2 regions of the Ligilactobacillus acidipiscis genome follow, and region 2 is predicted to be linked to the other one. Evidence: predicted binding sites of a transcription regulator. Region 2 holds the regulator's gene; the other holds the start of a gene.

Region 1 (15,783 bases), 930 kb from region 2:
AATGCAATTCATGACCGTATAGGTATCAAAAAGTTGTTAGAGCAAAATCTATCTTATTTGTTATTTATCTTGTTGCCGGCTGCTACAATGTTGGCCGTACTTTCACCCGAAATTAATGGTATCTTTTTTACTTATGATTCTAAAGGTGCTTTATTCTTATATTTCAATATTTGGCAAAGTGTTATCATGGCTATTGCTATCAATGGTTTGACCTTACTACAGTCATTACATTACAGTCGCAAAGCAATGACCTATCTTTTATTTGGTTTAGTTACCAAAATAGTTTGCCAATTTCCTTTTGTTTACTATTTTCAGGGTATGGGAGCTGTTTTAGCAACAGCGATTGCCTTTGGCTTAGTGAGCTTTCTAAGTTACCGTAAGATTCACGAACAATTTGGTTTCAGTTTACGTCGGCTATTCCCAATCATACTAATTAACATTGGCTATTTTCTTTTGATTACGCTGATCACCTTGCTAGCAAGAAACATTTATTTGCCATCTGGTAAAATTTCAGGTTTTATTTTCTGTGGGGTGATCGGTATCATAGCTTTAGTGATTTACCTTATTCTCGTCAATAAACTAGGAATATCAGAGAGAGTTTTCAAAATAAAGGATGAACAATAACTTAAAAAGGCCGTAGGAAAATTTTTTTTAAGTCCTACAGCCTTCTTTTTTGACAAAATTTTGATATTACAGTGTATTGCATAGTAATGTAGTGCCAATTCCAATCATAATCAATCCGAAAACTCCACCACTCCATAAAGATAGGGGCATGAATCCAGATGTATTTTCATTGCCTTTTTTCTGCACATTTTTAAAGGACCGGTAAACCGCATAGAACTCCCAAATACCGATCAGTATGAACAAAATTCCACTTAATTTTTTCATTCTTAATGGTCTTCTTTCTTCTTATCCGCTAAGATCCATTCTACTGCTAATTTAGCCTTCTTAACCGTTTTTTCGGTATTATACGCTTTGTCATGTGCTAAGGATAACTTTATCTTTTTTCCATTTTCTAACTCAATTTCGATCCAATACAGTTTCTGGATGGTGGAAACTGCTCCGGCAAAAGCACCAATAAAATTAGAAGCTGGTATAGCCATGCCCACTGGCATTTTTTCTCCTTTTTCTTGCCCAATAGTGCGAGCGCTAACAATTTCATCTAAATCAATGCTTTTTAATGGTGTCATTGGACCCATAAACACCATCAAGACTCTTTTCCACCAACTTCTAAAGTCATAGTACTTAATTTCATAATCGGTGATCTCAATATAGTTAAATTCAAGTTCAAGTACACCCGGATAGTAAACACAGACTACAACAATAAAAACTCCGATTCCAGCTGCCCAACCCCACATGCCAAAAGCGCCGGCAATAGGTGAGCCCACCACTAACAAGAAAATTAAAGCAATGATCAATGGCCGAAATGATATCTTTTTTCCAAATGTAAACATATCTATCTACCCCCCTTACACCCATTATGATATCATAATGATATCATATAGACAACAGATTTGTGCTGAGTAAAAACTTCCGTTAAGTTTTTCTTTGATTCCAAGTATTTTGTTAAGTATCGATTTATCAATGGCCTTCTTTACCCTTTTATTTCAAATTGTCTTAATCAAACAGCTCCTTTTGCAGGAAGCTAGGAAAAACTGGCCTCAAAATTGAAAACAGGTGCAAAATTCTGGCTTTTCCAACATTTTGCACCTGTTTTTTTGTATTTACTTTTTGAGAACAATTCGTTTTCGTCGACCACCAAAATAATGGTTTTTATTAACCAATCTCTTGACTAACTTGGGTCAACAAAAAGTTTTTAGCACCTTCCTTAGCCGAGTACAAAAAGTTCACTATGTTTCCTAGTCGATTATACGTCAAGTCTGTGTCCGGCTTTTTTCCTAAATACATTCTCTAGAACTACTATTTTTTTCTGGCTCTTTTCTTATGACTTCATGATATGACTACTAAGCAAAAGTTTGCACGACATTCTCATTACTATTTACGGTTGTACTATTAGATTCAAAAGATTCTCGCTTAAAATAAAGTGATGCAAGTATTAAAAAAAGCAAGGCAATCAATAATGCTTTTAATAGCCCTTTTCTATCCTGCATTGTCAGTCCCCTTTGCTTTCGTCGCTAAAAAAAGATTTTGAATGGTTTTCCGCTGCTTACTACTGATTTTCTGATGATCAATACAATGCAAAGCAATCGTGTAAGCCGGAAACTTATGCTGTGGAACAAAGTTATCCAGCCTTTGTCCATCTGCACAATCAACTATCACCTGACAGAAATCCATATCACTAAGCGGCTCAAGGTACTGTTTTAATTTGTCCGGATCATTCGTATCATTAATTTTTTCTTCCAAATTAGCTGCCATGTTCTCTCAATTCCTTTCCTTGTTCTAGCAAAAAAGAGATCCTGCTTTTAGAATCTCTCTTTATCAACAACAATATCTTTATTCATTTTCTGGTTCGACTCGCATAAAATGCTCAAAATGATGCGGATATTTGTTTTTTTCATCAACTTTTCCTTCCACAAAATCACTTAACATAAAATGGTTATAGTCAATTTCAGGCATATAGGTATCAACCGCAAATTCATGGTCGATCGTTGTCCGGTACAAATCTGTAGCATAAGGTAAAAATTCCTTAAATAAGCGCACACCACCAATAATGAACATTTTTTGACTTGGTTGTCTCGTATAGTATTCCAATACCTCTTTTACACTATGATAAACAACCACTCCTTCAGGAAAGTCTTTCTCATCACGAGAAGTCAGAACTATATTTTTTCGGTTATGCAGTGGACGTTTAAAGCTCTCAAAAGTTTTACGCCCTGCGACTATCGTATTACCTGTAGTTGTATCTTTAAAAAATTTCATGTCCGCGGGCATGTGCCAAGGTAGTTGACCTTGATAACCGATACCATGATTACTATCTTCAGCCCAAATAAATGCTAACATCAAACCACCCTTCCCTTTTTCCTCTTTACACCCCTAATAATACACTGTGTATAGCAATTCGGAATTAATTTTGCTGAAATGTTTCACGTGAAACATTTTCATGACAAAAATTAAGCATTGGATGACCTTAAGTACTCAATTAGCTATGTTTTACAGTAATTGTTTTCGTTCATTGTAAAATGAGCGGTAAGAAAGATAACAAGCAATAAAAGAAGCAATCCCAGTCGTTGACAGCAACATAAAAGTTACCAAGATCTGGTATTTGATTGCACGTACTGGATCAACACCTGCAAAAATCAAACCTGACATCATTCCTGGCAAACTAACTATCCCCACTGTCTTGGCTGAATCAATTGTTGGCTGTATACCAATTTTGATCGTTTCTTGTAAGATCGGTAATGACGCATCTTTTAAGTCAGCTCCTAATGCCAAACGTTCTAGTAATTGTTGCCGTTGGTCACGAAAAGCTTGATTTAAATTACGATAACAAATTCCAATTGCGACCATCGCATTTGATGCAATCATCCCGGTAATAGGGACCAATTGCGAAGGTATCATCTTGATCGTTCCGATTCCTATTAGGACTGTCAGTGTAACTCCAGTACTGATGAAAATAGCTAAAAATGAGTTTCTAAAACCATGTTCGATCCCTTGGCTTCTTTTCATTGCATTATAACTAGCATTAAAAACAATTATCAAGGCCAATGCTATCGTCAAAATATTGTTATTAGCTCGGAAAACATACTTCAACAAATAACCTACCAGAAACAACTGCACTATTGCCCGTATAACACTGGTAATGATTTCCTTGTTGACTTGTAATTTTTCTTTATAAGCGATTCCCATTGTGATCAATACCAACACAAACGCTAAAGCCAATCCTTGATTATTAACGGCTAAATTCATGTTCCTTACCTCCCCATTATTTTCCCACTCTTTATTTCTACCAATCGTTTTGCCTGCGCAATTTCTTGTTCGTCATGCGTAACAATAATAATCGTCACACCTTGTTGATTTAATTTTTCGATCAATTGATAAATGATAGTACGGTTGTCCCCATCTAAGCCAGCGGTTACTTCATCCATGATCAATGTTTCTGGCAAAATTAAAATATTTCTCAACAATGCGACTCGTTGCTTTTCACCACCGGACAAATTATTGACCTCACGTTGTAAATAATCTTCAGAAAGCCCAACCGTCCTCAAAGCAATAAGCGCTCTGTTTTCATCAAAGGCTTGCTGACGGATCTGGTAGGGAAACTCTAAATTTTCACGAACAGTCTTACCAAATAGAGTCGGCTGCTGCATTGCATACGACACTCTCCTGCGGTAACTGATTGGTTCTTCTTCTTCAATATCTTTACCTGCATATATGATTTTCCCTGCTGTTGGTGTTACAAGTGAAGCCAATATTCTGACTAATGTGCTCTTACCGCTCCCAGACGGCCCCGCAATCGTCACTATTTCTCCCTTATCAATTTTTAGTGAAATATCAGTTAATATTTGCTTATCATCGATTCGATATGAGATATCTTGGAAAACAATTTGTTTCATAAGTAATTTTCCCTCACTTTTTAAATATTTTCATTTTACAAATTTTATAATTGTATCTATAAAAATCTATGTTAGTAGTATATAGCATAACGAAAATAAAGCAAGCTATTTAAAAGCAACCATAGTAAAAAGTATTCATCATTTTTTCTGCTAAATGATGAATACCTTTATCTTTAATAATTCACATTGTTCAGTAGTTATTCCGCCAAAAGAGCTTCTTCAATTGCTGGAATGATTTTCTCTGGTTTAGTCGTTGGGGCATAGCGATGGATCAATTGACCATCACGCCCAATTAAAAACTTAGTGTAATTCCATTTGATTTTTCCATGACCTGATTCTTCTTTTAAATAGGTAAAAAGCGGGTCTTCATCGTCTCCATTTAATTTGACTCTTTTTGTCATCGGAAAAGTAACCCCATAATGAACTTGACAATAGTCACTTGCTTCATCATCTGTTTCTAATTCTTGATGAAATTGATTAGATGGTAAACCTAGAACTTCAAAACCTTGTTCATGGTATGTTTGATACAATTGTTCCAGGCCTTCCAGCTGTGGAGCTAAACCGCACTTACTAGCAGTATTAACTACCAGCAAAACTTTCCCAGTATAATCTTTCATCTCAAGCTTTTGACCACTCATTTCTGTCTCGTTGAAATCGTAGATTGCAGCCATTTTAACCCCCTCCTCTTTTAACTGTCCTAGTAATACGCTAAATTCTTCCGGCTGACAAATTATTTACCTTTTTTAGCAGCCAAGTTAACATTCGTCGTTTGTAAAATTAAGTTAGAAATAAAAAAGCCATTTGTGGTAGACTTTTGAATATCCCTAATCAAAAGAGAGGTAACCACAAATGACTTATAAACATCTTACCACACGTGAATTAACCTTTATATATAATTTTTGGAAACAAGATATTAAAGCCTATCATGCCGCTAAAGCTCTTAAACGTTCCAGCGAAACCGTTTATCGTGTTTACCGGTTTCTAGATGCTGGTAATTCAATTAGTCAATTTCAAGAAAATCATCGAGTTAATAAAACTCATTGCGGTCGAAAAGCAATTGAATTACCAGAAGATGAAACCAAATACATTAAGCAGAAACTCGCATTAGGTTGGACCCCTGATACGATTATTGGTCGAGCTGAGATACAGATCAGTTGTAGTATGAGAACCTTATACCGACTTTTTCAAAGAGGTGTTTTCAATGTGAAATTGTTGCCAATGAAAGGTAAAAGGCATCCAAATGGTTACGTTGAACGGCGTGGTAAAGCTGGCCGACTCGGCAGAAGTATTTATCAACGCTATCAGGATTATCCTCATTTTCAACATGAATTTGGTCATTTAGAAGCAGACACCGTCCAAGGCAAAGCACATCAAGGTGCAGTTATGACCTTAGTTGAGCGTCTCTCCAAAGTTGAAATCATTTTAAACATCCAACAAAAATCGGCTGAATGCGTTAATAAACATCTTAATCAATGGTTGTCCCAACAGCCAAAACACCTTTTCAAGTCAATTACTTTTGATAATGGTAAACAATTCACTGGTTGGAAAGAAATCGCAAATAAGCATGATATTAGTACTTATTTTGCCGAAGTTGGGGCTCCTAACCAGCGTGGCTTAAACGAAAATAATAATGGACTAATTAGACGAGATGGTCTCAACAAGAGCATGGATTTTCGCAATTTACCAAATGCTTTAGTTCAACAAGTCAGTAGCCGGCGTAATCATATTCCAAGAAAATCATTAAATTATAAAACACCAATTGAGGTATTCATGGAAAACATCACAGATAAACAGCTATGTTATTTCTAACTTAATTTGACATTTCAAGATTTACAAAAGTCACAAGCTGTTCTCCAATACTGTGAGGCAATTCAAGCTTCATAGGAGGAAGTTCATTGGTCAATGCATAATCCCGAATAAACTTCACAGCCACACGTAGTGCTTCTATGATACTATTCGCCTGGCAATAGGTCCCAAAGTCGGGCAAAAATACTAAATATTGATAGTATTCATTGTTCTTTTCAGGCGTGATCACTATCGGATATGCCACAAATGTTTCTTCCATAAAATATCCCCCTCAAATTAACAGCATAACAAAATAAGAACTCTCACATACTATCAGAAACCAAAATATTAATGCGCCTTTAGCATTTAAAACAGAGCTTGGACAACTGCAACCCTTTACCACGCAAAACTCGCTCCATAGCATATACTCTAACCACATCATAATCCAATACTTCTTAAAATTAAACATCAATATATTTATCTTTAATTAGTTTTTTCGTGTTCTCTAACTCTTCTTCTGCAAAGTTTGTGCATTGCTTAGGTATTTATCTTGATTTGAACCTTTTTTTAAATTAATTGTTCACCTTTCGATAAGGCATTAATAAATACCTATTCGCAAATTGCCACTAATTTGATGACGTCATCTAAAGTTATCAAAAGTCAACGGTTTATCGTGAAAGCGTTCACATACATCGGGTATAAAAATTTGTTTTTATATGTATTTGGCTTGATACTAGCAACAAAAAATTTAAATATAATGTGCACAATTTGTTAAAGTTTACATTTGGCTCAAAAGGTATTAGCATTAGTAATGAAAGCGTTATGGTAAAGCTTTTCAGTATATCATTAGCAAGTTTTCGAGGAGGGAAAATTTACAAATGAAAAAAATAGATTTTGAACAACTCAAGAGTACTCCAAACACTGAAACTCTCAGTATTTTGGACGAAACAGGTCAAATCGTCAACAAGGATCTCTTACCAGATCTCTCAGACGATGAACTAACAGAATTATTTAAACAGATGGTTTGGTCACGTGTCTTAAATGAACGGTCTACTAAGTTGAATCGTCAAGGACGGTTAGGTTTCTTCGCACCAACTTCTGGTGAAGAAGCCAGCCAGATCGGCTCGAATTTTGCGATGACTAAAGATGATTTTATTCTCCCCGCATATCGTGATGTACCTCAACTTGTACAACACGGGCTTCCGCTTTATCAAGCATTTCTCTGGTCGCGTGGTCATGTTGATGGCAACAAGTATCCAGAAGCAATGCAGGCTTTGCCACCTCAGATCATTATTGGTGCTCAATATGTTCAAACGGCTGGTGTTGCCTTAGGTATTAAGAAAAACAATAAGAAAACAGTAGCATACACTTATACTGGCGATGGCGGTACTTCACAAGGTGACTTTTATGAAGGCATCAACTTTGCGGGTGCTTTTAAGTCTCCTGCACTCTTCTTTGTGCAAAACAACGGCTACGCTATTTCAGTACCGCGTGCAAAACAAACTGCTGCTCCCACTTTGTCTCAAAAGGCTGTTGCGGTAGGTATTCCTGGGATCCAAGTTGATGGAATGGATGCTTTAGCTGTTTATGCAGCAACTAAAGCCGCTCGTGAATGGGCAGTTGCTGGTAATGGTCCTGTTCTGATCGAAACATTGACATACCGTTATGGTCCACACACATTATCTGGTGATGATCCAAAACGTTACAGAACATCAGCTGAAGTTGACGATTGGCAACGTAAAGATCCATTGATCAGAATGCGTAAGTATCTGACAGATAAGGGTATCTGGTCAACAGATCAAGAAAAAGCTTGGGAAGAAGAAGTCAACAAACAAATTGACGAAGCAATCAAAAAAACTGAAAGTATTGCACCACAAAAAGTAAGTGACTTCCTGAAGAATACGTTTATCGACACCCCACCTGCGATCAAAGCGGAGATCGATGCTTATACTGCAAAGGAGAGTGACTAAGAATGGCTAAATTATCGATGGTCAAGGCAATTACTCAAGGCCTAGATGAAGAAATCAAACGAGATGAAAAAGTCCTAGTTTTCGGTGAAGATGTTGGCCGTAACGGCGGTGTTTTCCGTGCTACAGACGGTTTGCAAGATGAAAACGGTGAAGATCGTGTTTTCGATACACCATTAGCCGAATCTGGGATCAGTGGTTTAGCAATGGGGCTTTCTTTGGAAGGTTTCCGTCCTGTACCTGAAATTCAATTCTTTGGTTTCGTATTTGAAACAATGGACGAAATTGCTGGTCAAATTTCACGGACAGGTCACCGAATGGGCGGCTCACGTAAGATGCCGATCACGATCCGTGCCCCATTTGGTGGCGGTGTTCACACACCAGAACTCCACGCTGATAGTTTGGAAGGCTTATTAGCCCAAACTCCAGGCTTACGTGTCGTTATACCTAGCGGTCCATATGACGCTAAGGGTTTATTGGCTTCATCGATCCGGTCTGATGATCCGGTCGTCTTCTTGGAACACATGAAACTTTATCGTTCATTTAAAGAAGAAGTTCCAGAGGATCCTTACACTGTTCCATTGGACAAAGCTGATGTTAAACGTGAAGGTAAAGATATTACACTCGTTTCCTATGGTTATATGGTTCAAGAGAGTTTGAAAGCCGCTGCTGCTTTGGCTAAAGAAGGTATCGAAGCTGAAGTAGTCGACTTACGGACGATCTCCCCGTTAGATGAGGAAACAATTATCAACTCTGTTAAAAAAACTGGTCGGGCTGTCTTGGTACAAGAAGCTCAAAACCAAGCCGGAGTCATGGGACAAGTTGCTTCTATCATTGCTGAAAAAGCGATCTTATCGCTTGAATCACCAATTGGCAGAGTTTCAGCACCAGATACTCCATACCCATTCAGTCAAGCAGAAGAAATATGGCTTCCAAATAAGAACGATATTATTGAAAAAGCTAAAGAAATCGTAAATTATTAATTACAAAGCGAGATGAGGTGTACCAAAGCAAGCCTTAGCTGATCTTCATATTGTAAATTCGTAATATGGATCTTTTATATAGGCTGCTTTCCCTCATTGATGACTTGATCAAATATACGGGGGTATATAACAAATGGAGAAATATCAATTCAACTTGCCTGATATTGGCGAAGGTATCGCAGAAGGTACAGTCGGTGAATGGCATGTTAAAGAAGGCGACGAAGTCAAGGAAGACGGCGATTTGGTTCAAATCGAAAACGACAAATCCGTTGAAGAGCTTCCTTCTCCTGTTGCTGGTAAAATTACTAAGATCTTGGTCCCTGAAGGTGAAACTGCAGAAGTGGGTCAACCTTTAGTCGAACTTGAAGTGGCAGATGGTAAAGGTAACGTTTCGGGTGAAGCTGCACCTGAAAAACCCGCGCAAGAAGAAAAAGCTTCCGCCACAGCACCTGCCGGTAACGGTAATTCTGGCACAGACACTTACCAATTCAACTTACCTGACATTGGCGAAGGTATTGCTGAAGGTACTGTTGGTGAATGGCACGTTAAAGAAGGCGACGAAGTCAAGGAAGACGGCGATTTGGTTCAAATCGAAAACGACAAATCTGTTGAAGAACTTCCTTCTCCTGTTGCTGGTAAAATTACTAAGATCTTGGTCCCTGAAGGTGAAACTGCAGAAGTAGGTCAACCTTTAGTTGAACTCGAAGTTGCTGCTGGAAAAGGTAACGTTGAAGGTGGCACTACAAAAGAAGCTCCTGTTGCAGAAAGCAAAGAAACTCCTGCTGCAAACACGGCCGCAGCAGCACCAACTGGTGAAAAACAAGATCACTCTTTACCTGTTTTAGCAATGCCGGGTGTTCGGGCCTATGCACGTGATAAAGGTGCTGACTTAACACAAATCTCCGGTAGTGGTAACCACGGTCAGATCTTGAAGACTGACATCGACAGCTTCTTGGCTGGTGGTGGTGCAAAAGCCGCTGAAGCAGAGAAAACAACAGAACAACCTGCTGAAAAACAAAAGGCTCCTGCTGCTCTTGTTTCAACTTCTACTGACTGGCCAGAGCATACTGAAAAGATGTCCGGGATCCGTTATGCTACAGCTAAAGCAATGACTCGTTCCAATGACAATGTACCGCATGTCCACATCTTTGATGAAGTTGTTGTTGATAAGATGTGGGATCACCGTAAGAAGTACAAAGAACTTGCTGCTTCTAAAGGCGTTCATTTAACATTCTTGGCTTATGTTACAAAAGCTCTTGCAGTTGTTTTGAAAGAATTCCCGATCTTCAACTCGCAAGTTGACATGGATAACAAGCAAAGCGTGTTTAAAGACTATATCAACATCGGTATTGCAACTGATACTGATCGTGGGCTTTTTGTTCCAAACGTTAAGCATGCTGACCAACAAAGCTTATTCGACATTGCACGTTCGATCAGTGCTAATACAGAAAAAGCCAAAGACGGTAAGTTAAGTTCAGGTGACATGAGTCACACCGGAATTTCAATCACTAACATCGGTTCAGTCGGTGGCGGTTTCTTTACCCCAATTATCAACTTCCCAGAAGTTGCAATTCTAGGTATCGGTAAAATCAGCCCAGAACCAGTTGTTGTCGACGGTGAAGTTAAATCAGCCCGTGTCTTGAAGTTGACGATGGCTTTTGACCACCGTGTGATCGATGGTGCAACTGCTCAACGTGCAGTTAACCGTTTGAAAGAACTGCTGGGCGACCCAGAATTACTTTTGATGGAGGGATAATTAAATGGTAGTTGGAGATTTTGCAGAAGATTTAGAGACTGTTGTGATCGGTGCCGGCCCTGGCGGCTATGTTGCAGCGATCCACGCAGCCGAATTAGGACAAAAAGTTACCGTAATCGAACGCGAATTTATCGGCGGTGTTTGCTTAAATATTGGCTGTATCCCCTCTAAAGCCTTGATCGAAGCAGCTCATCACTATCAAAACGCTTTAGGTACAGCTGGCATGGGCATTACTACAAAAGATGCCCAAATCGATTTTGGTAAAACACAAGAATGGAAGAACTCTGTAGTCAACAAGCTGACAAGCGGAGTTTCCGGTCTCTTTAAGAAACATCATATCGATGTTTTGTGGGGAGAAGCATTTTTAAAAGACGACCATAGTTTGCGTGTGATCGGTAAAGATGATTCCGCTCAGACTTACAACTTCAAAAATTTGATCATAGCATCTGGCAGCCATCCAATTGAGATCCCTAACTTCAAATTTGAGGGTCGTGTGGTTGATTCAACTGGTGCTTTAGCACTTAAAGAAATTCCCCAAGAATTAATTGTGATTGGTGGCGGTTATATTGGAAGTGAACTTGCATCAGCTTATGCAGATTTTGGTTCACATGTAACTATCTTAGAAGGTATGGACTCGATCTTAGCTAATTATGAATCAGACATGGTCAAAGTTGTTCAGAAGAACATGACCGACCATAATGTCGATATTTATACTTCAGCCATGGCTCAAAAAGCAGAACAAGATGATAATTCTGTCACAGTAACTGCAAAGATCAATGGTGAAACTAAAGAAATCAAAGCCGATTATTGTATCGTGTCTGTTGGACGTAAACCTAACACGGCCGAAATGGGTCTTGAACAAGCGAAAGTTGAAACTGATGATCGTGGTTTGATCAAAGTTGACAACCAAGGCCGGACAAATGTCTCACACATTTTCGCTATCGGGGATGTCGTTGCCGGAGCTGCTTTGGCTCACAAAGCCAGCTATGAAGGTAAAGTTGCAGCCGAAGCCATTTCCGGAAAATCAAGCATTGTTGATTACCGGGCTATGCCAGCTGTTTGTTACACTGCCGAACAAATCGCCACAACCGGTTTAACTCTTGCAGAAGCTAAGGATCAAGGCTTAGACGTTAAGAAAGCACAGTTCCCATTTGCTGCAAATGGCCGTGCAATTTCAATGAATGCCACAAAAGGTTTTATTCGCTTAGTGTTTACTAAAGACGATGAACAAATCGTTGGAGCCCAAATCGTTGGAGCAAATGCTGCCGATCTAATCACCGAACTAACGTTAGCTATCGAATCAGGCGCAACTCTGGATGATGTTGCCTTGACTATCCATCCTCATCCTTCCTTAGCTGAAGGTATTATGGATGCAGCTGATGTTGGTCTAGGATTCCCAACCAACATTTAAAAATTGCACAATTCAATTTTTGATCCCCGTCACTGGGGATTTTTTTGGGTCTAAACTTTTTAGTGTTGATGAGCGTTCATCAGCACTATTTTTGTACAAAAAAGGACATCATTTGTCCTCATATGCTACGATTAAAGCGATAAAACCAAATCAAAGCGAGGTATAAATGATGTCCCAAACTGATTCTATCCTAAATTTACTCAATATCCAAGACCCAAATATCAAAATTTCAGCTTGTACTGATTTTTCACAGGCCGGAGTTCACGAAAAACTGCTTTCAGCTACGCTGACTTACCCCGTCGAACGCTGTGTTAATTGTGGTTCCACGAATCTTGTTCAGAATGGGACCCGCCTGACCAAGATGAAACTGCCCAGCCTAGGTGAACAACCGCTCCGCATGAACCTGCGCAAACAGCGTTATCTGTGCCGAACTTGCCACCATACTTTTAGCGCGCAGACGCAGCTCGCTCCGCCTCGGCACTCGATCACCCGCCAAGCAGTCCACGAAATCGCGACTTTAGCTAAGAACTCACTGCCAGTCAAGACGATCAGCCAGGCCGTGGGGATCTCAGCTTCCTCGGTTCAACGGATCTTGTATAAGGATCAGCGGGCTTTAGTAACGCCAAAAGAGCTGCCGACAGCTCTCAGCTTTGACGAATTTCGTTCAACTAAGAACTGCTTTTCTTTTATCTGCATTGACGCAAAAACACATGATTTGGTCGCCTTATTGCCAGATCGTCTCTCGCAGACGATCCGCGAGTATTTCACCAATACTTATACACTTTCTGAGCGTCAAAAAGTTCAACTGGTGACCATGGATCTGAATGCACAGTATCAGACTTTCGTCCGTCGTCTTTTTCCTAACGCACTGATCGTCTTTGACCGTTTCCATCTTGTTCAGTTAGCGGGTCGGGCACTTGACCATGAACGGCTGCGTGTTTTAAAAGGGATCAACGACCACCACGACCGCAACTATAAAGTTTTAAAAAGCAACTGGCGCTTATTCCACTTAGCTGAAAATCAACTTGAGACCTCCCAGGTTAAATATTATCGGGGATTAAATGAATACACGACTGCCCAAAATGTGGTCGATCTGGGACTCAAGAATTTTCCACAGTTCGCAGAAAACTATCAGACCTATCAAACGATCTTAACCTTTATTCGCAACCGCGATCGGGCTACTTTACAACAATTAGTTATGAACTACCGTCCCAATGGTACTGAAATGGATACCGTCATGAGGACCATTCAAAAGAACTACTTAGGGATCAGGAACGCTTGTCTCTATGACTACTCTAATGGGCCGTTAGAGGGGATCAATCGCAAGATCAAAGAACTTAAACGTAGCTGTTACGGATTCAGTAACTTAAGGCATTTCTTTATCCGCATCAAATTGATCCATGCCTAAGATAAAAAATTTAGGTCAACACTGTGGGAGGCAGGTGCGGGCCCATTTCGCTACGCTTCGGACCCGCACCTGCCTCCCAACCCAAACACTTTAATCTAGCTATGGCAGTAAAAAAAGAACCCTACCATAAAGATAGAGTTCTATGGACCATCAACACTATTTGACAAAGTCCCATTTTTTTATGAATCATAACTGAAGTAAACAACAACTATTACTATATAAGTATTCTTGAATTAGAAAGGCATTAATGCTATCATGAAAACGTAATCATTAATGCTTGAACTTACATTCTTTACGCACACTGATAAATAAACACAGACCTGACAAGTACAAATTTAAATTATTTTAGTCAAGCAGCAGGTTTTGTGTAACAGAGAGGGAAATAACATGCAATATATCGCAATGAATACCAAAGATATTCGGACTAACCTGGCTACAGAACAGTATTTAATGAACAGTGGTAAAATGACACCGCCATTTATGCTGTTTTATATCGAAAAACCATGCATTATTGTCGGCCGTAACCAAAACACCATGGAAGAAATCGATCCAGAGTATTGTAGAAAACACAATATTACGATCACGCGGCGCCTATCTGGCGGCGGTGCTATGTACCAAGACCTTGGTAATATGTGTTTTAGTATGGTCATTCCAGCTAAAGATCAGGAATTTGGCGACTTTAAATCGATGGTACAGCCAGTTGTTGCCGGACTAAAAGAAATGGGTGCCACGAATATAGAAGTAACTGGGCGTAATGATATCGTATTAAACGGACGCAAGTTCTCTGGTAATGCAATGTATACTCGCGATGGTAAGACGTTCTCACATGGTACATGTATGTTTGACGTCGATACAGACGTGGTCGCAAGTGCTTTACGTGTCCCAAAGGATAAAATTGAATCTAAGGGCATTAAATCAGTCCGTTCACGGGTAATTAATATCAAACCATATTTGAAGGAAGAATATCAAAATATGGATACATTCCAATTACGTGAAGAATTGATCAAAAAGATTTGGAAAACTAATACTATTGAAGAAGCAGAAAAAAATTATGCTTACGTTTTAGACGATGAAGATAAAAAAGAGATCGCTAAACTTGAACAAGAGATCTACTATAACTGGGATTGGGTCTATGGTAAATCACCAAAATTCACTGTTCAACGCCGGAAACACTTTGCTGGCGGTACGATCGATGCGCGCTTTAACATTGAAAATGGTACGATCGAGAATGTCGTGATCTATGGCGACTTCTTCGGACCTGAAAACGTTGATGAATTACAAGATGAACTAAAGGGAACGAAGTACTCCCAAGAAAAAATCAAAGAAAAACTAAACGCACTTGACCTCTCACGCTTTTTCGCAGGAATCCCACAAGATGAAATTACCGAGCTGCTAAGTACACAACAATGATCCTGAAAGCTAATTAAGTACTGGTCCATTCTAATGATTAGAAAAGGCCAGTCCTTTTTGGTTTGTTAAATAAAGGATTCCCACTCTATGTCTCTAACTTCGCTATGGTAAAATAAAAATGGAAATTAATTTGTGTTTATGAGATGAGGATGAAAAATATGGCTGAAAATAAGGAGGTTCTTTGGACAGATATCCACCCAGAACCCGTAAAAAAAATAGCTGAACAACGTTTGACCAAACAATATTATGGTTTAGGAACAAAGATCACCCTAACGACTTTTGGTGCTACGACCGAAAATGATTTAGACGCGGCCAACGAATTGATCGTCCGTTATGAAGACCTCCTAACTGTTAACCGACCAGAATCAGAAGTTATGGCTGTCAATCATGCTGCGGGAAAAAAGCCAGTCCAAGTTTCAAATGGTGTCTACGATCTGATCAGAAAAGCCGTGGAGATCAGTCGGCAACATTTAGGCTTCAATGCTGCGATCGGGCCATTGGTAAAACTCTGGGACATCGGCTTTGATGACGCTCAATTACCAACAAAAG
Region 2 (15,783 bases):
CCCCTCTTTCCAAAATGGTCGTAGTCACCAGATAATTTAGTTTATGATCACGCATTTCTTGCACCTTGTTAATACGTTTAGGGTCAGCAGAAAAAACCGAGTCCCCCTTAGCTTTGGCAGGCAAGTTAGCTTCAAGTGCTCTTAAAACCGGAGCCAGTGACTCTAACCGCGAAACAAAAACCAAGAATGGAAAACCTTCATCGATCCATCTATTCAACTCACTTTTCAATTTTACCGGTAATTTTTGACAATACATTTTATCCTGCCACCTACCACAAAACCAGACCTGCGGAACTGGCAGTAAATGCCGATGAAAGCGCAACGGTAAATAACTAGCCGCTAACTGATGCCGCTCAATTTTCCCAAGCAGTTCTTGTGTAGGAGTCGCTGTTAAAAAAATTAGAGTTCCATTGGGCTTGAGTGCTCTTCTCGCTGCCTGCTTTAACATCTCATTATTTGTAAAAGGAAAAGCATCAACTTCATCAATTATTAAAAGATCAAAAGCACCTAAAAAGCGTAAAAGTTGATGTGTTGTACAGATCGTTAATTGACTGTAATGATAAGATTTTTTACTATGTCCATGTAAAAGTACAGGATCTATTGCTGTAAATGCCGTACAAATTCGCGGATAAAGCTCATTACACACATCAACTCTAGGAGAAGCTAAACAGGCTCGCTTTCTTTGAAGTAAAACTTTTTCTAGTGTTGGGAATAGCATTTCAGTTTTGCCTGCTCCAGTCACAGCCCACATCAAATATTCACCACTTCGATCTACTGCTTTTCTCAGCTGATCAGAACATTGTTGTTGAAACAATGAGAGTTTTCCCTGCCAGACTAACGGGCTGCACTCTAAACTAGAAAATAAGTTTTTTTCTGGAAGATGGTATAATTTATTGTTAGAAGCAACTCTTCCAAGTAAAATACATTTCGGACAATAATATGCACCATTTGGCAAGCGCGCCTTATTCTTTAGGGTTTTTGACAAGCACCGTTGACATTCGATATAGTTTTCATGTTGAATCAGTGCAGGACGTGAATTCTTGATCAGCTCTTTTTTCAGATCAGCTGGGACCTCCGTATCTAACAATAATCGACCGTATAATTCATTAAGTTCCATCTATTTCACCTCATACGTATATACGCAAAATATTTTATTTTTAGGGAGGAAATCTTTAATGGAATCATATTTAACTATCAAACAGGCAGGAAATTACGAAATTGACATAAAAAAATCACAATTTATTTGCAATATTGCACGAACTGAAAGCAAAGAAGAAGCTGAAGAATTTATTGCCCAAATCAAAAAGGAACATTCTTCTGCCACACACAATTGTTATGCCTATGTTTTAGGTATGAAAAATGAAGTGATGAAACAAAACGACAATGGTGAACCCTCAGGCACCGCTGGAGCTCCGATCTTAAATGTCTTAGAACAATTAGAAATAAGGAACGTAACTGCGGTAGTGACCAGATATTTTGGCGGCATCAAATTAGGTGCAGGCGGCTTGATTCGTGCCTATAGTAATGCCACATCAAAAGCAGTTGAGCACATTGGTGTGATCAAACGACAGCCACAGACCGAGGCGCTCGTAACCATCGCATACCCATTGCAAGGTAAGCTGGAACACTTCTTAGAAGAACAAAAAATTGCTACGATAGACACCCAATATACAGATAAGGTTGCGCTTAAAATTGTTTTGAACACCCCAGAATATGAAGAAAAAGCTGCACTGATCAATGACTTTTTGAACGCGCAAGCCACTATTGATAAAGGACCGCAAGTTTACCATGAACTACCTTACGACCTTGGTAATAAAAATGCTCGTTACTAAAAAAAGCTATGCAGCTAGTGAACACGTTAAACGTGCCAGCTAGTTGCATAGCTTTTTTTCTATTTTTTCAAATGGTAATTGTAGGTAGCGACAATAATATTCTCTCTAGTGTTCAATGAGTTTCTCAATCTCAATGCGGTTTGATTATGCAAGAAATTTTGCCATGGTTTACGCGGTACAAATTGCGGAACCAGAACCGTCACAGAATCATTGCGTTCACCAGAATTTTTCGCGATCACATCACAAAAACGAATAACTGGGCTAACAACAGAACGATATGAAGAATGAAGATCGACAAACCTGACCTCTGGAAAAGCTTGTTTGAATTCCTTAGCTGTCTTATGTTCCTTCTTCGGATCTGTATCAAAGGAAACATGCATTGCGATCACGTTATCCCCAATAGAACGAGCATAATTGATTGCACCAGTCGTAACGTGAGTCACTGAACTGACTAAGACGATCACAGTCGATCCGCTATAATCATGCAGCTGCTGAACCTGTGAATTAACACGGAGCTGTTCTGCTACCTGCTGATAATGTTTTTTTATTCGGTAGAACGTAAACAGCAAAACAGGCATGATGATCAGATAAGGCCAAACATTTGAAAAATGCAGCCAGAACAAAAAGATGACTAAAGCCAATGAAATTATTGCTCCTAGAAAATTAAAAATAGTGTTTAAAATCCAATTTTTACCACGTTCTCGGAACCAATGGATAATCATTCCCGATTGCGATAAAGTAAACGGCACAAAAACACCCACAGCATATAATGGTATCAATAAGTTAGTTTGACCATGGAAGATAAAGATCAATACGATCGCCCCAACTGCTAAAGCAACTATCCCATTGGAATAGCCTAAGCGGTCACCTTTATCCATGAACATACGCGGCATATATTTGTCCTTCGCTAAGTTATAAGCCAAAATCGGAAAAGCAGAAAACCCAGTATTAGCAGCAACTGCTAAAATCATTGCGGTTGCTAATTGTAATAGATAATACATCACTCCATGCCCAAAAATAGTCTCCGCGATTTGTGACAAAACTGTTTCGTGGCTGTTCGGCAAGATCCCCAAATAATAACTTAAGAAAGTAATACTTGCAAAAAAGACAGCTAAGATCAATGCCATGATCGCCAAAGTGTTGGCAGCATTTTTTCTTTTTGGACGGTTAAAATTAGGAACTGCATTACTGATAGCTTCAACACCAGTCAATGAGGAAGAACCTGCTGAAAACGCGCGTAAGAACAAAACAAGCGTCATTCCTTTGACAGGTGCACCTAGACTAGCAGTAGCATGATAGTCAATGTTGCCTGTAGCAATATTGACACCCCCCCAAATGATCATTACAGCGATCATCACCACAAACAAATAAACCGGCACAGTGAGGAAAGAGGCAGACTCACGCATTCCTCTTAAATTCAGCGTCATAATAAAAAGAACGATCAACACTGAAATCAATATTGCATGCGGTCGTAAAACAGGAAGCGCAGAAGTTATTGCTTCTGTTCCTGAGGTCACTGAAACGGCAACCGTCAACATATAATCGACTAACAAAGAGCCCCCAGCAACTAGACCGGCACTTGAACCCCAGTTTTTCGTTGCAACCACATATGCTCCACCACCTGATGGATATGCATGAATGATCTGTCTATAAGACATCGTAATAGCGAATAATAAAATTAAAACGATCGCAGCCGCAGGCACTGAATACCAAACTGCAGCTGCAGATAGAACAATTAAAGTTGTCGTTATCTGTTCAGTCCCGTATGCCACTGAAGACAACGCATCAGAAGAAAGCAAAGCCAGTGCTTTAAATTTGGTCAATGATTGGACACCTTCATCGGCTGTTTTTAAAGGTTTACCGATCAACAGCCGTTTTAAGTAACGCCACATAATTTTTACTCCTTTAAACGTTAAGAAATTTTATTACTGATCTAAACGCCCTAATTCTACAACAAATCGTTACGGAATATCACCATCATCCACTAACTTTTATTTTCAAATGGTCATTTTAGCAAATTTAATATTACTCCATTCTCCATATAACTTGCAAGCAAATTTTTAAAAAAAATTTGCTCAATTTAATAAAATATCAAAAACCGCTTCATGAAAGGATCTGAGGAATTTTTTCATTAAAAAAAGCCAAGGAAAAAATTCCTCAGCTTTAAAATAATTTTTAATGATTTACATCATTCCGCCCATACCGGCACCTGGTTGTGGTGCGGCAGCAGAATCATCTTTTGCTTCTGGCTTATCAGCAACAACTGCTTCAGTAGTTAAAAGTAAAGCAGCAACGGAAGCGGCATTTTGCAAAGCATAACGAGTGACCTTAGTTGGGTCAACGATCCCGGCTTTGATCATGTCTTGCCATTCGCCTGTAGCAGCATTGAATCCGATACCAGGCTTTTTACTCTTCAATTTTTCTACAATGACAGAACCTTCTAAACCAGCGTTAAATGCGATTTGACGAACTGGTTCTTCCAAGGCGCGCTTGACAATGTTGATACCAGTCTGAACATCGCCGGATTCCTTTAAAGCGGCAACTTTATCAATAACGTTGACCAAAGCAGTACCACCACCAGGTACAAAGCCTTCTTCAACAGCGGCACGCGTTGAGTTCAAAGCATCTTCGATCCGGTATTTACGTTCTTTCAATTCAGTTTCTGTTGCGGCACCGACTTTAACTACAGCAACACCGCCAGACAACTTAGCCAAACGTTCTTGTAATTTTTCACGATCAAAGTCAGATGTTGTTTCACCGATCTGTTTTTTGATTTGTGCAACACGTTCTGCGATCTGATCTTTATCGCCAGAGCCTTCAACAATAGTTGTATTTTCCTTATCTACAGTGACTTTGCCTGCAGTACCTAATTGGTCGATAGTAGTATCTTTAAGCTGTAAGCCTAAATCTTCAGTAATAACTGTACCACCAGTTAAAACAGCAATATCTTGCAACATTTCTTTACGTCGGTCACCAAAACCAGGAGCCTTAACAGCAACTACGTTAAATGTTCCGCGGATCTTGTTCAAAACCAATGTCGGCAATGCTTCGCCTTCGATGTCATCAGCAATGATCAACAATGGACGGCCTTGTTGTACGATATTTTGTAACAATGGCAAGATGTCTTGAATATTTGAGATCTTCTTGTCAGTGATCAAAATGTATGGATTGTCCAAATTAGCTTCCATCTTATCTTCGTCAGTTACCATATATTGTGAAAGATAGCCGCGATCAAATTGCATACCTTCAACAACATCTAAGGAAGTTTCGATACCCTTTGATTCTTCAATAGTAATAACACCGTCATTACCAACTTTTTCCATAGCTTCAGCAATCAAATTACCGGTTTCTTCACTTGCAGATGAAACGGCGGCGATTTGGCTGATGTCACTCTTGGAAGAAACATCATGAGACATTTCATGCAAAGCTTCAACAGCAGTCTTAGTAGCTTTATCGATACCGGTTCTGATCCCAACAGGGTTGGCACCAGCTGTCACATTCTTCATACCTTCTGTAACGATTGCTTGAGCCAAGACGGTAGCTGTTGTAGTCCCGTCACCAGCAATATCATTTGTCTTGGATGCAACTTCCGAAACAAGTTTAGCTCCCATGTTTTCGAAATGATCCTCTAATTCGATGTCTTTAGCGATCGTAACACCATCATTAGTGATAGTTGGAGAACCGTATGTTTGTTCCAAAACTACATTCCGGCCTTTTGGTCCAATAGTTGATTTTACTGTATTTGCTAATTTATCTACACCAGCAAGCATTTTTGCTCGTGCGTCTTCTGAAAATTTAATTTCTTTAGCCATTAATTTCACCTCATCAAAAAATTAGAGTTCTACGCGTTAACTAAAAGTCTAGTCGATCACAGCAACAATATCGTTGGCACGGACTACTAAATACTTGCTGCCTTCATATGTTACTTCAGTTCCTGCATATTTATCATAGATCACTGAGTCCCCAGCCTTTACTTCTGGTACACTCTTTTCGCCGTTGTCAAGAACACGACCAGCGCCCACAGCAACGACTTTACCAGTTTGCGGCTTCTCTTTAGCATTGCTTGCTAAAACGATCCCACCAACTGTTTGTTCTTCTTCTTCTTGAACTTCAAGAATAACTCTGTCTCCTAATGGTTTCAGCACTCTAGATCCCTCCAATATATTTTTAGCACTCAGCACATCCAAGTGCTAATTAAATTACAGTTATTATAATAAACACTTTATTTTTAAAATGCAAGTACTTTTTGTCACTCTCTTGCTTCGAGTGCTAATTTGCCAAAAAGATTATGCTATAATGACTGAAGCATCAAAAAGGAGACCTATAATTGAAACTAAAATCCAATTCATTAAGTCTATTGCTGGGGTATTTTATTTTGATCCTGCTTCAGCAAATAGCTTTTCAATTTATCCACAATAATGATCTTTTGTATCCAGTTCAGACTATTCTAAATCTTTTGGGAGCAATTAGTTTGATTTGGCTGACACTCCACTTTAAATACAAAAACAAATTAGAAGAAAAGAAAGCAGTTATTTGGCAGTCACTTTTATGGATGCTTGGCGGTGTGATCATCGTTTTGACCGTACAGCGAGTTTTGCTGTGGTTTGAAACTGCGTTTTTGCAACAACCTGTTATTTCTGAAAACACCAGTCAATTAATGGCGGTTGCCGGTAAATACCCGTATTATCTGCTAGTTATTGTGTTCACCGAACCAATTATCGAAGAATTAATTTACCGTAAAGTATTATTCGGCAATTTTAGTTATTGGTTCAAACCGTGGCAGACAGCTCTTTTTTCCAGCCTTCTTTTCGCACTAGGACATGGAGACGGTCACTTTTTAACGTATACAGCCATCGGTTTAATATTTTGTTTAGTCTATGAAAGAACTGGTAAGATCCAAGGCTCTATGGCGACTCATATTTTGATGAACTTGCTAGTCTTGTTACTTAACTAAAGGTTGAAAGTTAAAGAATACTTGTGCTGCTTGTTGTATCACGGGTTTTTGTTAATAAAATAGACACAATTTACTCTGCGTCCTATAATTGAGTCGTCAAAAACTAATAAAGGAGAGTAATTTATGTCCACTTCCAGTATACAACAATCAACTCAAAATAAAACCACTTTAATGGCACGTTTTCACAAATTCTTGCAGGTGATCGATTTCGCCCAGGTATTACGTCAGTCCAATGCCTATCGTGTCCGTGGGATCAAACTGACCAAACTTGTCAGCTGGATCTTACTGACTTTGTTCCAACGTTTGACCTTGAACCGATCCGCAACTCCGACTGCTTTTTCGAAGAAAACGGTCCGCAACTTTTTAAATGACCGCCATATCAACTGGCAGCGGCTGGTCAGCTTGGCCGGACGGAACCAGATCGCGGAACTCAGTCCTTTTATCGACTTACGCCGAAAAGCGGCCTTGATCATTGATGACACTTTATTCAAACGAGCTCATTCAAAAAAGACTGAACTATTGGCGAATGTTTATGATCATGCTGCACCGCAAGGACAGCCGCGCTATGTCAAGGGTTTTCGCGGCTTGACGATCGGTTGGAGTGACGGCAATACTTTCCTGCCCCTGAATTTCGCTTTGATGTCATCAGACAAAGCTAAGAATCGGATCGGCCGTGAACCACAAACAACTGATCAGCGGACCTTAGCGGCCCAACGTTATGCTCAGGCTAAACGGCACATGAATGAAGTCGCCGTTGAATTAGTAGCTCAAGTTCTAAAAACCGGGGTCAAGGCCAGCTATGTCCTCTTTGACAGTTGGTACGCCTATCCCAAAGCTTTCAAGCAATTTCAAGAATTAGGTCTCGCTGCTGTTGGTCGGTTAAAAAACACTTCAAAAACTTATTTTAAATATCGCGGGCGCCGTTACAGTGTTCCAATGCTGTTTCAACGCTTTAAAGGTTCAAAATATCGGATCCATGATAACTATCTCTACAGTACGGTCGTTGAGACCGATAACGAGGACCACCTGCGCTTAAAAATAGTCTTTATCCAAAATCGCACGGACAAGGGACACTACATTGCTTTGGCAACTTCTAAACTTAGTCTGACACCGGAAGCGGTCATTCAATTATATGCCCGGAGATGGCAGATCGAGTGTGGTTTCAAGACTTTAAAACAATACCTGCAGTATGACCAGACCCAAACGCAAAGTTATGATGGCTTGTGCGGCCATGTGGCGCTGACATTTTTAGCTTACGATCTGTTGGCTATGATCCAGCGACAGGAGAACGATCCGAAAACCTTAGGCGGCATTTTCTATGCGGCCAATCAGTTTCTCGCGGACATCCCACTTTTACAAGCTGTAAAACAGTTGCTTTTTGCTTTAGCAGAACATTGTGAAAAAACCGCTGATTTTTTTATCACGGGATTATGCAGTCGATTTATCAATTCTTTACCCAATGATCTGCAAGAAATCTTTCACAGCAACGAACTGGTCAGTTGACTAATTAAAGACATTTATAGCTTGAGCTGACAGGCAAAGGCACTAAAAATTAACTTTCAACCTTTAGTTACTTAACTAAAGGTTGAAAGTTAAAGAATACTTGTGCTGCTTGTTGTATCACGGGTTTTTGTTAATAAAATAGACACAATTTACTCTGCGTCCTATAATTGAGTCGTCAAAAACTAATAAAGGAGAGTAATTTATGTCCACTTCCAGTATACAACAATCAACTCAAAATAAAACCACTTTAATGGCACGTTTTCACAAATTCTTGCAGGTGATCGATTTCGCCCAGGTATTACGTCAGTCCAATGCCTATCGTGTCCGTGGGATCAAACTGACCAAACTTGTCAGCTGGATCTTACTGACTTTGTTCCAACGTTTGACCTTGAACCGATCCGCAACTCCGACTGCTTTTTCGAAGAAAACGGTCCGCAACTTTTTAAATGACCGCCATATCAACTGGCAGCGGCTGGTCAGCTTGGCCGGACGGAACCAGATCGCGGAACTCAGTCCTTTTATCGACTTACGCCGAAAAGCGGCCTTGATCATTGATGACACTTTATTCAAACGAGCTCATTCAAAAAAGACTGAACTATTGGCGAATGTTTATGATCATGCTGCACCGCAAGGACAGCCGCGCTATGTCAAGGGTTTTCGCGGCTTGACGATCGGTTGGAGTGACGGCAATACTTTCCTGCCCCTGAATTTCGCTTTGATGTCATCAGACAAAGCTAAGAATCGGATCGGCCGTGAACCACAAACAACTGATCAGCGGACCTTAGCGGCCCAACGTTATGCTCAGGCTAAACGGCACATGAATGAAGTCGCCGTTGAATTAGTAGCTCAAGTTCTAAAAACCGGGGTCAAGGCCAGCTATGTCCTCTTTGACAGTTGGTACGCCTATCCCAAAGCTTTCAAGCAATTTCAAGAATTAGGTCTCGCTGCTGTTGGTCGGTTAAAAAACACTTCAAAAACTTATTTTAAATATCGCGGGCGCCGTTACAGTGTTCCAATGCTGTTTCAACGCTTTAAAGGTTCAAAATATCGGATCCATGATAACTATCTCTACAGTACGGTCGTTGAGACCGATAACGAGGACCACCTGCGCTTAAAAATAGTCTTTATCCAAAATCGCACGGACAAGGGACACTACATTGCTTTGGCAACTTCTAAACTTAGTCTGACACCGGAAGCGGTCATTCAATTATATGCCCGGAGATGGCAGATCGAGTGTGGTTTCAAGACTTTAAAACAATACCTGCAGTATGACCAGACCCAAACGCAAAGTTATGATGGCTTGTGCGGCCATGTGGCGCTGACATTTTTAGCTTACGATCTGTTGGCTATGATCCAGCGACAGGAGAACGATCCGAAAACCTTAGGCGGCATTTTCTATGCGGCCAATCAGTTTCTCGCGGACATCCCACTTTTACAAGCTGTAAAACAGTTGCTTTTTGCTTTAGCAGAACATTGTGAAAAAACCGCTGATTTTTTTATCACGGGATTATGCAGTCGATTTATCAATTCTTTACCCAATGATCTGCAAGAAATCTTTCACAGCAACGAACTGGTCAGTTGACTAATTAAAGACATTTATAGCTTGAGCTGACAGGCAAAGGCACTAAAAATTAACTTTCAACCTTTAGTTACTTAACTAAAAAATCGTAGGAGTTTACCAAGATCGGTAAATTCCTACGATTTTTTATCAATTAGTTCAACCATAAATAGTCTCACTTATCCATCCTGTTGATCAACATGATTTAAAAAATAGATCAAAGTTTGTAATTCGTTAGTCAAATCAACGTTTTGAATGCGAACTCCGTCTTGAACAGTCACACGCAAAGGTGTAAAGTTCAGGATACCCTTAACACCGGCAGACACAAGTTCGTCAGTAACGCGCTGTGCAACTGGAGATGGAACAGTCAATATCACAACTTCAATTTGCTGTTCAACTAATTGCTCCTTCATTTGACTCATAGGATAAATCGGTACACCACTCTGAATAGTTCCAGTGATCCTCTCATCAATATCAAAAGCGGCACTGATCCGTACATTGTTACTGCCATGGAAGTTATAATTCAACAATGCATGTCCTAAATTACCTACCCCGATCAAACCAACGTTAGTCAGCTTATCTTGATTCAATGTCTTTTTAAAGAAATCCAGCAGACTTTTAACGTCATACCCGTATCCCCGTTTACCCAATGCACCAAAATAAGAAAAATCACGTCTAATCGTTGCAGAATCAACTTTAACTGCTTCCGCTAATTCAGTTGAAGAAATTCTTTTCTTACCTGAATTAAATAAGATACCTAAATAGCGATAGTAAATCGGCAACCTTTTAGCCGTTGCTCTAGGTATTTTTGCATTCACCATTTTTAAGCCCCTTTCACAAATGCTCACTCAAATCATTTTACCATATTAAAATTCACAATAAAATAAAAAGTTCATTAGTTCACAACTTAATTGAAAAAATTTAAATTTAAGGCGATGTATTGCAGGATATGCTAAAATAGTTTAGTAGACTAAAAAATTAGGTAGGTGAAATTTTTATGCTTTTATTACAAGTCCAACAGGCAGCTCGTATTTTTGCTGGAGATCCACTTTTTCAAAATGTAAATTTGAATATCCAAGACAATTCACGGATCGCTCTTGTCGGACCAAATGGAGCTGGTAAATCTACCTTGATCAAAATGATCATCGGTGAAAATGAACCTGACGAAGGACAAATTGTTAGTCGTAAGGGACTAACGATCGGTTATTTAGCTCAAGATACCGGTTTAGAATCTGAAGACAATATTTATAATGAAATGTTAAAAGTCTTCGCAGGCTTGATTAAAATGGAACAGCAGATCCATGAGCTTGAAAATAAAATCGCCTCAAGTCAGGATCACGAATCAACTTCATATCACTCACTGCTAAAACAATATGACCAATTGATGCATGATTTTTCTGCACAAAACGGTTACGGTTATCAAGCAGAGATTCGTTCCGTGCTTCATGGCTTTAATTTTCAGGAAGAAGATTTTAATAAAAAGATCTCTTCATTATCAGGTGGTCAAAAGACACGCCTCGCGCTTGCCAGATTGCTCCTTGAAAAAAGAGATCTGCTGATTTTAGACGAACCGACTAACCATTTGGATATTGAGACCTTGCAATGGTTGGAAAGTTACTTCCAAAGTTATCCAGGAGCTTTGTTACTTGTTTCCCATGATCGCTATTTTCTTGACAAAATCGTCACGGAAGTCTGCGACATTAGTCACAAGCGTGCCAAGACATACCCAGGAAATTACACTTCATTTGTGAAGCAGAAAAAAGAAGATCAAAAACAAGCTTGGAAAGAATATGAAAAACAGCAAGTAGAGATTGATAAATTACAAGATTTTGTCAACAAAAACTTAGTCCGAGCAACGACAAGTAAACGAGCTCAAAGTCGGCAAAAGCAATTAGATAAAATGGACCGTATTCAGCGACCGGAAGGTGACGAAAAAGGACCGCATTTTTCTTTCACACCATCCTCCAAAAGCGGCTCAGTTGTCCTAACAGTTTCAGATGGATATATCGGCCATGATGAACAAACTATCTCTGGGCCAGTTAATTTTGAATTGCGTAAAAACAAAGTTTTAGCTGTTGTCGGTCAAAATGGGATCGGTAAGTCGACTTTATTGGAAAGTGTTATCGGGCAGATCCCTTTTATCTCTGGATCAGCCAAATTCGGTGCTAACGTTCAATACGGATATTATGATCAAGAGCAACAAGGACTCCATCCCCAAAAAACTGTTCTCAACGAAATTTGGGATGAGCATCCTACTACACCAGAAAAAGATATTCGTTCCCTTTTAGGCAGCTTTTTATTCAAGGGCGACGATGTAAAAAAAATCGTGCATAACTTGTCTGGTGGTGAGAAGGCGCGGCTACTTTTAACTAAATTGGCGATGCAACATGATAACCTCTTGATTTTAGATGAACCGACTAACCACTTGGATATCAACAGTAAAGAAGTCCTAGAAAAAGCGCTCCAAGACTTTACTGGAACAGTTCTCTTTGTTTCTCATGACCGTTACTTTATCAACCAAACTGCTGATGAGATCATTGAAATCTCTCCATCAGGCAGTACCTTATATTTGGGTGACTATGATTACTATATTGAGAAAAAAGAGGAGCAACGGTTAATTGCAGAACAAAAAGCTCAGGAAGCTGAGGACGAAAAACAACCAGCTTCCCCAAATACTTCATCTGCTAAGAGTAGCTACACGCAAAGTAAAGCCAAGGAAAAACAGCAACGCAAATTAAAACGTGAAGTTGCACAATTAGAAGAAAAAGTTGATAACTTAGACCAAGAAAAAACTAGGATAGAAAACAAAATGTCTCAACCGGATATCTTCAATGACCTGACTAAAATGCAAAAATTACAGCAAAAACTTACGTCAGTGAGTCAAGAGCTCAACGCAACTGAAGAACAATGGGAACAAAGCTCGGTTGAATTAGAAGAGTTTATGGCATAATTTGCGATTCCTCTTCATAAATCAAAAAAACAGCAGACATCTACTCGTAATTCGAATAGTTATCCGCTGTTTTTATTTACACTTTTTCACTGAGTAAGCTGTAATTTAAACTGAGAGCCACGGAAATTCAAGACCCGGCTCAGCGTTTAGTGTCATGCCAGCTCTATTTCCATGCTTGAAGCCAACATAACCAGCCGCACCGATCATGGCTGCATTATCACCACAGTATTTAAGAGGGGCCTCTAACAAGTCCACTCCTTGAATTTGAGCACATTCTTTTTCTAGACGTGTACGTAAACCACTGTTAGCTGCGACTCCACCCGCTAAGATCAGCTGTTTGACTGGAAAGTTGTGCAGTGCCCGCACTGTTTTTTCTGCCAAAACATCAACTACACTCTGTTCAAAACTAGCCGCCAAATCGTCATGTGAAAGCTTTGTGCCAATTTGATCTGCATGATGAACCGTATTAATAAATGCGCTTTTAAGACCACTAAAACTAAAATCATAGTTATCTTCTTTTTCCATTGCTCGTGGAAAGTTAAATGTATCTTTCCCCTGATGAGCCAATTCGTCGATTTCTTTACCAGCCGGGTAATTGATCCCAAGCACTCGTCCGATCTTGTCGAAAGCTTCACCACACGCATCATCGCGCGTTTCACCAATAATTTGATAATCATTTTCCTGAGGCATATAAACCAGTTCCGTATGCCCTCCAGAAACCAACAAAGCCATTGCAGGAAATTCGATCGGAGCTGTATAACGCGCAGCATAAATGTGGCCTGCCATATGGTTTACGGGTACCAAGGGCAAATTGTGTGCAAACGCCACAGCTTTTACTGCTGAAACTCCAACCAAAAGAGCACCTACCAATCCAGGACCGTAAGTAACTGCAACCGCGGCGAGGTCTGTATAACCAAGTCCAGTTTGTTGAAATACATCATCCAAACAGCCAATGATCTGCTCAATATGGTGCCTGCTGGCAACTTCAGGAACAACGCCTCCAAAGCGTTGGTGACTCTGAATCTGAGTAGCAGTCGATTGAGCTAAAACCTGTGCCCCGTTTCTTACAAGTGCGACGCTTGTTTCATCACAACTCGATTCAAACGCTAAAATTATTGTATCTTTTTTTTCATTCATTTTTTATCTTTTCCTTATTTCTCGCTAACTAAAAATTGATACTTGATAACTTCATTGTTGAGCTCACTATTCTTCGCTGTTTCAGCCTTTTTAAAACCGATATTACGATAAAATTCACCCAATCTTTCTTGGCCGGTCCGCACTTGTACAAAAACGGAACGAACCCCAGTTTCTGCCGCCTTGTCAAACAAAGTATTAACCAAAGTAACAGCGACTTTTTCTCTATCGGGATACGGTAAAACAGACAATCTCATAATGCGCATCCGAGTCATCGATGCATTGACCCGACATCCAATAAAACCGATCAATTGGTCATCTTGACGTAAGCCAAAATACAAAGCTTTCTTTTGATCCCGCATGCAGAGCTGAAAGGTATTATAGTTCCAGATATCTTCTTCTGATTGTGACCGTTGCTCGACTGCTACCATTTCAGGAATAGTCGAGATCACATTTCGGCACAAAAAATAATCAACTCCATTGATCACAATATCTTTATTGTCAAAATCAAGTGACTTGTCTTGAAAAATCACTTTTATCTTATTAGCTAATCGTTCTTTAATATTTTTTAACGTATGGGCCATGCTTTTTCCCTTCTTGCGGATTTCTTTTTAACCATTGCGATTCAGCTTGTGTTATTCGCAAATAGCGAGGTACAAAATCATTTACATTCTCCGCTTCTTTTAAAAGGCCTAACGTTCCTAAATTAAAGGCACGAGGGACTGCTGATTCCGCTGGAGCGATCCGGTAGTCTTGACCAGCCATCAATTCTTTCAATTGATCGGCAAATTTTGCTACGTCAGCTCCTATAAAGCAGACTTCTTTTCCCATTATCTGTTTACATAACTTTGAAAAAGAGATGTGTTGATCTGGCAAAACATTTTTTAATTGGCCATCATCCCACATATAGCCTCCAGCAAAAACATTATCCCTCCGTGCATCAAACACCGGCACAAGCAATGTCTTAGCATCAGCCTGGACTCCCTTAGCTAAGACGGCAAGGCTTGAAACACCAACTAACTCTTTATTTAAACTATATGCTAAAGTCTTAGCAGTAGTTACGCCGATCCGTAAACCCGTATAAGAACCTGGTCCTTGAGCAACCACAACACGGTCGATTTCTTCTGGCTTTAACTGACTCTGTTTAAAAATCTCCTCGATTGCCGGCATCAGAGTAACACTGTGATTTTTGCTGACAGTGGTAGTGTTTTCTGCTAGTAAAGTTTGATCTTCTAAAAGTGCCACACTTAACGGACGATTGGAAGTGTCAATTGCAAGAATTTTCATTATTTTGTTCATTCCTCTTTTTACGCTGTATTCTACTTAACTTAGTTTAACATAAACCCCAACACACTTTTCACAAAAAGAAAAAATGACTTATATTTTCATGAAAATCGATGCTGAAATATTGGAGAGTATAAAATAGTTTGTGTAAATAAATAAAATCCTATTGAAAAGGGAATCCCTTCCCCGTATGATTAAATCGTCAAACCAAACCAAAACGGAGGGATTCCCCATGGAACAGTTTACCAAAGATTTAACCAAAACTCTATTATCAAATGGCGATGTTAAAGAACTTTTTCGCCAACAACTTGAAAAAGCTATTAATCAAATCTTACAAGCTGAGTTAACTTCGTTACTCGGTTATGATCCTTATGAACGTAATGGTTTTAAGGCTAACAATTATCGGAATGGTCAATACTTTCGGTTAATTGATTCCGAATATGGTAAGTTGAAAATTGCTGTGCCGCGTGACCGACAAGGCAAGTTTCATAATCATTTACTTCCAGCTTATTCTCGTCGTCAAGATGCTTTAGAAACTACAATTATTCAACTTTACTCTAAAGGTGTT

Evidence for each region. The regulator Rex, encoded in region 2, represses fermentation and respiration genes when NADH is low (regulators of the CRP and FNR family bind a similar motif). The targets are predictions, from matches to a motif close to TTGTGAANTANTTCACAA.
Region 1: the regulator Rex is predicted to act here: its motif matches at 6,971-6,988, upstream of pdhA (pyruvate dehydrogenase (acetyl-transferring) E1 component subunit alpha).

The regions. Positions count from the first base shown of each region.
Region 1 is NZ_LT630287.1:2,566,922-2,582,704, forward strand. It holds gene BQ5903_RS11885 (putative polysaccharide biosynthesis protein) at 1-624, shown strand, start outside; gene BQ5903_RS11890 (hypothetical protein) at 691-888, opposite strand; gene BQ5903_RS11895 (hypothetical protein) at 891-1,454, opposite strand; gene BQ5903_RS11900 (hypothetical protein) at 1,965-2,111, opposite strand; gene BQ5903_RS11905 (hypothetical protein) at 2,101-2,376, opposite strand; gene BQ5903_RS11910 (dihydrofolate reductase) at 2,455-2,961, opposite strand; gene BQ5903_RS11915 (ABC transporter permease) at 3,112-3,867, opposite strand; gene BQ5903_RS11920 (ABC transporter ATP-binding protein) at 3,873-4,514, opposite strand; gene BQ5903_RS11925 (glutathione peroxidase) at 4,712-5,185, opposite strand; gene BQ5903_RS11930 (IS30 family transposase) at 5,364-6,323, shown strand; gene BQ5903_RS11935 (hypothetical protein) at 6,325-6,579, opposite strand; gene pdhA (pyruvate dehydrogenase (acetyl-transferring) E1 component subunit alpha) at 7,178-8,269, shown strand; gene BQ5903_RS11945 (alpha-ketoacid dehydrogenase subunit beta) at 8,272-9,249, shown strand; gene BQ5903_RS11950 (2-oxo acid dehydrogenase subunit E2) at 9,383-11,005, shown strand; gene lpdA (dihydrolipoyl dehydrogenase) at 11,010-12,416, shown strand; gene BQ5903_RS11960 (ISL3 family transposase) at 12,583-13,824, shown strand; gene BQ5903_RS11965 (lipoate--protein ligase) at 14,212-15,234, shown strand; gene BQ5903_RS11970 (FAD:protein FMN transferase) at 15,393-15,783, shown strand, end outside.
Region 2 is NZ_LT630287.1:891,497-907,279, reverse strand. It holds gene BQ5903_RS04070 (DEAD/DEAH box helicase) at 1-1,117, opposite strand, end outside; gene BQ5903_RS04065 (YigZ family protein) at 1,176-1,832, shown strand; gene BQ5903_RS04060 (APC family permease) at 1,892-3,724, opposite strand; gene groL (chaperonin GroEL) at 4,016-5,644, opposite strand; gene groES (co-chaperone GroES) at 5,693-5,977, opposite strand; gene BQ5903_RS04045 (CPBP family intramembrane glutamic endopeptidase) at 6,160-6,786, shown strand; gene BQ5903_RS04040 (IS4 family transposase) at 6,910-8,289, shown strand; gene BQ5903_RS04035 (IS4 family transposase) at 8,492-9,871, shown strand; gene BQ5903_RS04030 (redox-sensing transcriptional repressor Rex) at 10,027-10,668, opposite strand; gene BQ5903_RS04025 (ABC-F family ATP-binding cassette domain-containing protein) at 10,845-12,797, shown strand; gene tsaD (tRNA (adenosine(37)-N6)-threonylcarbamoyltransferase complex transferase subunit TsaD) at 12,903-13,934, opposite strand; gene BQ5903_RS04015 (GNAT family N-acetyltransferase) at 13,949-14,515, opposite strand; gene tsaB (tRNA (adenosine(37)-N6)-threonylcarbamoyltransferase complex dimerization subunit type 1 TsaB) at 14,490-15,218, opposite strand; gene BQ5903_RS04005 (IS256 family transposase) at 15,448-15,783, shown strand, end outside.